Regions from separate parts of the Alkalispirillum mobile genome, predicted to be linked through region 2. Evidence: riboswitches for the same ligand, from Rfam matches in the RefSeq annotation. Region 2 holds a riboswitch; the other holds the start of a gene.

Region 1 (3,380 bases), on a different contig from region 2:
TGGCCGGTCTCGAACAGCATGCCCAGCATGCGCCGCCAGAGCTGTTTGGCGGAGACCACCTTGTAATTGCGGATCTCACCACGCGCGGCCCGGGCCTCCAACTCCTCGTAGGCCGCCTTGAACGCCGGGCCGTAGAGGTCGTGCAGGTGGGAGGCATCGTCCGGCGAGAAGAGGGTCCAGTCGGCGTCGGCCTCCGCCCGCTGCATGAACAGGTCCGGCACCCAGTGAGCGGTGTTCATGTCGTGGGTGCGGCGGCGGTCGTCGCCGGTGTTCTTGCGCAGCTCCAGGAACTCCTCCACGTCCAGGTGCCAGGTCTCCAGGTAGGCGCAGACCGCACCCTTGCGCTTGCCCCCCTGGTTCACCGCCACGGCGGTGTCGCTGGCCACCTTGAGGAAGGGCACCACGCCCTGGGAGCGGCCGTTGGTGCCCTTGATGTGGGCGCCCATGGCCCGCACCCGGGTCCAGTCGTTGCCCAGGCCGCCGGCAAACTTGGACAGCAGGGCGTTGTCGCGGATGGCGCCGTAGATACCGCCCAGGTCGTCGGGCACGGTAGTCAGGTAGCAGCTGGAGAGCTGCGGACGCCGGGTGCCGCTGTTGAACAGCGTGGGCGTGGAGCTCATGAAATCGAAGCTGGAGAGCAGCCGGTAGAATTCGATGGCACGCGCCTCGCGCTCCGGCTCCTGCAGGGCGAGGCCCATGGCCACGCGCATGAAGAAGGCCTGGGGCAGCTCGAAGCGGGTGCCGTCCCAGTGCTGCAGGTAGCGGTCATACAGGGTCTGCAGGCCCAGGTAGTTGAACTGCAGGTCGCGCTCCGGGCGTAGGGCCTCGGCCAGCTGGGCCAGATCGAAGTCCAGTAGCTGCTCGTCGAGCAGTTCCAGCTCGACCCCGCGCCGGATATAGTCGGTAAAGTAATCCGCATAGCCAGGATCGCACCCCGGTTCGCCGGCGTAGGGCCGGCCCAGAAAGTGCAGCGCCTCGCCGTTCAGTTGGTGTTGCAAAAGCCTGGCGGCCACGAAGCCGTAGGCCGGCTCCCGTTCGATCAGGCTGCGGGCACTGAGGATCAGCGCCTTGTGCACCTCCTGTTCGGTGACCCCGTCGTAGAGGTTGCGCCAGGCCTCCCGCGCCACCCGCTGCGGCTCGGTGTCGGCGAGCCCTTCGCAGGCATGGGCGAGCAACCGCTGCAGCATGGACTCGTCCAGCGGCGCCTCTTCGCCGTCGGCGCGGGTCATGTGCAGGGTGGGCGTGTCCTGGGCGGCAGCCTGCTCCTCCCGACGCTTGCGGGCGTGTTCCTCGCGGTACAGCACGTAGGCCCGGGCCACCTTGTGTTCGCCGGCGCGCATCAGTGCCAGCTCCACCTGGTCCTGGATATCCTCGATATGGATCGGGGTGGCGGTGGGGCGCCGGGTCAGGGCCTGGACCACCTGCGCGGTGAGGTCGGCGGTGACCTGCTGGATGCGGGCGGCGTCAGCGGTCTGTTCGCCTTCCACGGCCAGGAAGGCCTTCTTCATGGCCAGCTGGATCTTGTCAGGGTTGAAGGCGGTCAGTGCGCCGTTGCGGCGGATGACTTGCTGGGTGTTGCTCTGGGCCGTTGGTGCGGCCTCGGCAGCCTTGGCGGACATGGGATTCCTCCTGCTCGTCCAGATGAACCGGGAGGAACCGACGCGAGGGATGTGAGGGCAGGGCACACGCGCAGCGCGTTGCGGCCTTGGCGGGCGGCCGGCTGCAGCAAGGGCGTCCTGTCCCCGGGCACCTTTGACGCGAAGGTTCCGGGCTCGGCGCACCCACCGGGGGTGGCCGGTCCTCGGAGGTATTCGGGCTCGACAGTGGCCTGGCTGGCCCCGTCACACCGTTGCGCGACAGCCCCGGATTCTCACCGGTGTTCCCCTCCATGGCCCATATTTCGTAGGGGGCGCGAGGACGCCTCGCAATATATGGGATGAGGGCCGGGAGTGCAAGGGTCGCCCGGCGGGGGTCGCCCGTGACTGTGGTTGCGCTATGCTGCAACAGGGGTTGGTCGGATCCGGCGGAGCGCGGCGCCGGCCGCACCCGCTTAACGGTATGCCCATTTGTTACAAGCTCCAGGCTTTTATTCCCGGACCGGGCTGCGCAGAATGGCGGTACCGATCACGCACCGGCCGTTCGGGGCGGTGCCCCAAGGCAAGCACAGCGAACGAGAAGAGGGGAGCAGGACGTGAAACCGGAAACCCTGGCCATCCACGCGGGCTACAGCCCGGACCCGACCACCAAGGCCGTGGCGGTGCCCATCTACCAGACCACCAGCTACGCCTTCGATAGCACCCAGCACGGGGCGGACCTGTTCGACCTGAAGGTGCCGGGCAATATCTACACCCGCATCATGAACCCCACCAACGCGGTGTTGGAGCAGCGTGTTGCGGAGCTGGAGGGAGGCATCGGTGGGCTGGCGGTGGCTTCCGGCATGGCGGCCATCACCTACGCTATCCAGTGCATCACCCGAGCGGGCGATAACATCGTCTCCACCAGCAAGCTCTACGGCGGCACGTACAACCTGTTTGCGCACACCATGCCCAACTTCGGCATTGAGGTGCGCATGGCCAGCCACGACGACTTCGACCGGCTGGAAGGGTTGATCGACGAAAAGACCAAGGCGGTCTTCTGCGAGACGGTGGGCAACCCCTCCGGCGAGGTGGTGGATATCGGCCGGCTGGCGGACATCGCGCACCGCCACGGGGTACCGCTGATCGTGGACAACACCGTGCCCACGCCCTTCCTCTGGCGGCCCATCGATGACGGCGCCGATATTATTGTCCACTCCCTGACCAAGTTCATGGGCGGGCACGGCACCACCGTGGGCGGAGTTATCGTCGATTCGGGCAAGTTCCCCTGGGCCGACCACGGCGAGCGCTTCCCGATGATGGTGGAGCCCGACCCCTCCTACCACGGTGTGGTCTATACCGAGGCGCTGGGCGAGGCCGCCTTTATCGGTCGCTGCCGGGTGGTGCCGCTGCGCAACACCGGCTCGGCCCTCTCACCCATGAACGCCTTTCAGCTGCTGCAGGGCATCGAGACCCTGCACCTGCGCATGGAGCGCCACAGCGAGAACGCGCTGGCGGTGGCGCAGCACCTGCAGAACCACCCGCAGGTGAACTGGGTGAAGTACGCGGGTCTGGAGTCCAGCCCGGACTACCCGCTGGTGCAGAAGTACATGCGCGGCGGCATGGCCTCGGGCATCCTCTCATTCGGCATCCGCGGTGGCAAGGAGGCCGGTGCCAGGTTCATCGATGCGCTGCAGCTGATCACCCGTCTGGTGAACATCGGTGACGCCAAGTCGCTGGCCACCCATCCGGCCACCACCACCCACCGTCAGCTGGACGAGGCGGAGCTGGAGCAGGCGGGGGTTA
Region 2 (3,380 bases):
GGCCTCCGCCCTCAAGCGCCAGGCGTCCTGCTGCAGTTGCCAACCCAACTCCACGCCCTGCACTCGAGCTCGTCCGACATTGACGTTCAAATCCTGGGTACCGTCATAGGTGATCAAGTTCCGGTACCTGGTCTCGAAAAGCGCGATATCAATACGCTGGTTGGCCACCGGCCGCACCCGCACCCCAGCTTCAAGACTTGTTGCTTTCTCCGGATCCAGGTCCGGGTTACCACCAAAACCGAATCGTTCAGTCGCATCCGGCGCCTTGTAGGCGGTTGCACCCCGAATCCGCCACTGCCATACCTCATTGGGCTGGAAGGCGTAGCCCAGGCTCCAGACATCCTCGCTGGAAAAAGCCTGATCGTTCACATAACGCCCACCGGCCTCGACCCGGTGGGCAGCGTGTTCAAGGCCTGCCTGCAGATACGCGGACCGACGGCGCTCCGTGGTCTCGTAGGCGGTGCCGAAGCTCAGCGACTCAACATCCTCCTGATGGGCCTGGATACCGGCTGTGAGCTCCAGTGGACCCACGACGAAGTCGTTCTGCCAATCCACGCCGTAGCGCTCAGTAAACACAAAGTCATCACTGTCGAGCTGGTCCAAGTCATCCTTGTAACGGCTCAGCGTGACCCGGCTCTCCAGTGATTCACGCGGCTGTGCTGCAACGCTGAGGCGGCTCAATTGGGTCTTGAAGTCCTGGGCCAGGGGCATGAGCGAAAAGGTGTCATAGTATTCAGCCTCCCCCTGGGCCTGGAAATGACTCACATCGACCGCCACTTGGTCACCGTCCATCCCGGCGCGTAACAGCATGGAATCATTATCGAAGCCGCTGTCCTCATCGCCATCCACCACCGCAGGAAACCCATCGACGCGCTGACGCAATGCCTTGACCGCGGCGTAGCCCCCGGCTTCATCCCGGTGGGTGACGCCCACTTGCTGCTCCTCGCGGCCATACCGGCCCAAGCCGAACCCGAACCGCCCCCTAGTACCCAGGTCCGGCTCCACCGTGATCAAGTTGATCGCGCCACCCAAGGCGTCGCTGCCGTGCAACGTTGCTGCCGGCCCACGGACCACCTCAATGCGTTCAAGAAAGGCTGGATGCAGGTTCTGCAAGGCAGCTGCGCCCGCGCTTCCCGGGTTGATCGGCACGCCATCCATCAGGACCAGCGTATGATCACTGTTTCCACCCCGAATGAATACAGAGCTCTGTTGCCCGGGGCCACCCGCCCGCGACCGGTCGACGCCCGGCACACTACTGAGAACACTCAGAGTGTCGACCGCCTGCTGCTGCTCTATCTCTTCGCGGGTAATCACTGCTACGGAAGACAACGACTCCTCGACCGTCTGTGCGGTGCGCGCCGGGGTCACCACCACGGGCGGCAGGACACCACTGGCGGATTCGGTTTCGGCAAAAGCCGGCGTTGCAAAGGTGGAGACGACAAGCAGGCTGGCGGCGGTAGCCACCATCGGTTTCATTCTAGTCATGTTGCAGATGCCCCAAGTACAAAGCCGTCGCCCCGCGACGGAATCAGACCTTCGGCCGCGCCCCCGCACGACCACGGATACACGCGGGACCTCGGGCGGGACAGTGCACAGCAGGCGGGGCAACACGGAACAGGCAGGCCTCGTCTGCCGTCGGTCGCCCACCGCAACCCGGCGTGTGCGAAAGGCCGGTCTCCGGGCTGATGAGCCGGGGCCTCTGAGGAGGGCCCGAAGCGGCCGCCTTCCCATGCCGGGCTGGAGTCCCGGGGCACAGTGGCGAGGGTGGCCGTTTGCGCTCAATCACCGTTGCGGGGGCAGCGCCGGACTGGGTGGCTGGCTGTGCAGCCCACCGCACCGGCTTCCCGTTTCATCCCGGGGCGCGGAACGCGCCCCGGGACACCTGTCGCAGGCGGCAAAGCCTATAGCGACACCACCCGGGAGTCAAAATTCAGAAAATTCCTACAAGGATTGCTGAATTATCTGATAGCCAGCCGGCGCCAACAGGCGCAAGATAAACATACCTGAGCTGGCCAGGGTTGGCCGAAGGGCGTGACAGGGACAGTCACCACCCACTCGGGCCTGACGGCGAGCATTCAACCGAATGCTCGCCGTCATTCCTTGTCCAACGTCAGCGTGCCGGGTCAGACCCCGGGACGGCCATGGGCGAGCAGGGTTGCCACCGGTTCGCCCCCTACCCGGTCCACGCGCAGACGGGTCATGCAGGCATAGGGCACCTGAAGCCGGCTCAGCAGGTGCCCCGGGTCCCCTCCCAGCGCCTCGGCCAGCAGCACACGGATCACGCCCCCGTGGCACACCACCAGCAGGCGCTGCCCCGGCGGCTCCGCGACCCACCGGTGCCACCCCCTCGCCAGCCGGGCGTGCAGCGCCTCCAGCGTCTCCCCCTCGGGCGGCGGGTTGTTGCGGGGGTCCCGCCAGAAGGCATTCAGGCGGTCACCCTCCGCCTCCATCAAGGCTTCCGGGCGCCACCCCTCCCAGCGACCGAAATCGATCTCCTTGAAGTACGACTCCAGGTGCAGGGGCAGGCCCTGACGGTGACTGTACTCCCGGGCAAAGGCCGCACACCGGCGTAACGGCGAGCTGATCACTGCATCCCAGCGGCAGCCCCCCGACACCGCATCACGGAGTTGCTCCCAGCCGGTCTCGGACAGGGGGTCATCCAGACGACCGCGGTACTTCCGGCCGCCCTCGGGCTCACCATGGCGCAACAGGTCCACGTACAAGGGGTGCTCGTTCAAAGCATCACTCCACAGCAGAGACAGCGCGATAAGGATACACCCAGTGCGCGGCCACGGGCCCGGTTTGACGCTCCCGTGGCCGGTTGCTAGGTTTCGTTCTCCTACCCACCCCGCCAGCCGGCGCCCCCCGCGTACCGGATGCCGGCATGGCCCTCGTAACCCGACAGGATGGCAACAAACGTGCAGCACCATTCAGGCGATGCCCGCACACCCTGGTGGACCGGCCTCCTGGCCGCCGGACTGGTCCTGGCGCCCATGAGCGGCGTGATGGCCGCCGACCCGATCTGCGTCGAGGACGACCGGAACGAGCGGGTCTGCCTGTCCCAACCCGCCGAACGGGTGATCAGTCTCAGCCCCCACATCACCGAGCAGCTTTTCGCTGTCGGCGCGGGCGAGACCATCGTCGGCACGGTCGGGTTCAGCGACTATCCGCCCGAGGCAGAATCCATCACGCGCATCGGAAGCCACGACCGCATCGACGTGGAGCAGGTGGTGGCCAAATCGCCCGACCTGGTGATCGCCTGGGGCAGCGGCAACCCCAGTGCCCAGGTGGAGCGCCTGGAAGCGCTGGGCCTGCCCGTGTACGTCAGCGAACCGCGGGGATTCGCGGACGTGGCCGATGAGCTGGAACGGCTCGGCCAA

What was found. A riboswitch is a leader RNA that binds a small molecule or an ion and turns the genes downstream of it on or off. The one in region 2 is predicted to bind cobalamin.
Region 1: it holds a riboswitch for cobalamin, as region 2 does, so the genes downstream of both, DFR31_RS12400 (ribonucleoside-diphosphate reductase subunit alpha) here and DFR31_RS11375 (TonB-dependent receptor domain-containing protein) in region 2, are expected to answer to the same signal.

Annotation. Positions count from the first base shown of each region.
Region 1 is NZ_RCDA01000005.1:19,243-22,622, reverse strand. It holds gene DFR31_RS12400 (ribonucleoside-diphosphate reductase subunit alpha) at 1-1,619, opposite strand, end outside; cobalamin riboswitch at 1,786-1,932, opposite strand; gene DFR31_RS12395 (O-acetylhomoserine aminocarboxypropyltransferase/cysteine synthase family protein) at 2,192-3,380, shown strand, end outside.
Region 2 is NZ_RCDA01000004.1:20,645-24,024, reverse strand. It holds gene DFR31_RS11375 (TonB-dependent receptor domain-containing protein) at 1-1,485, opposite strand, end outside; cobalamin riboswitch at 1,652-1,901, opposite strand; gene DFR31_RS11370 (histidine phosphatase family protein) at 2,124-2,738, opposite strand; gene DFR31_RS11365 (cobalamin-binding protein) at 2,994-3,380, shown strand, end outside.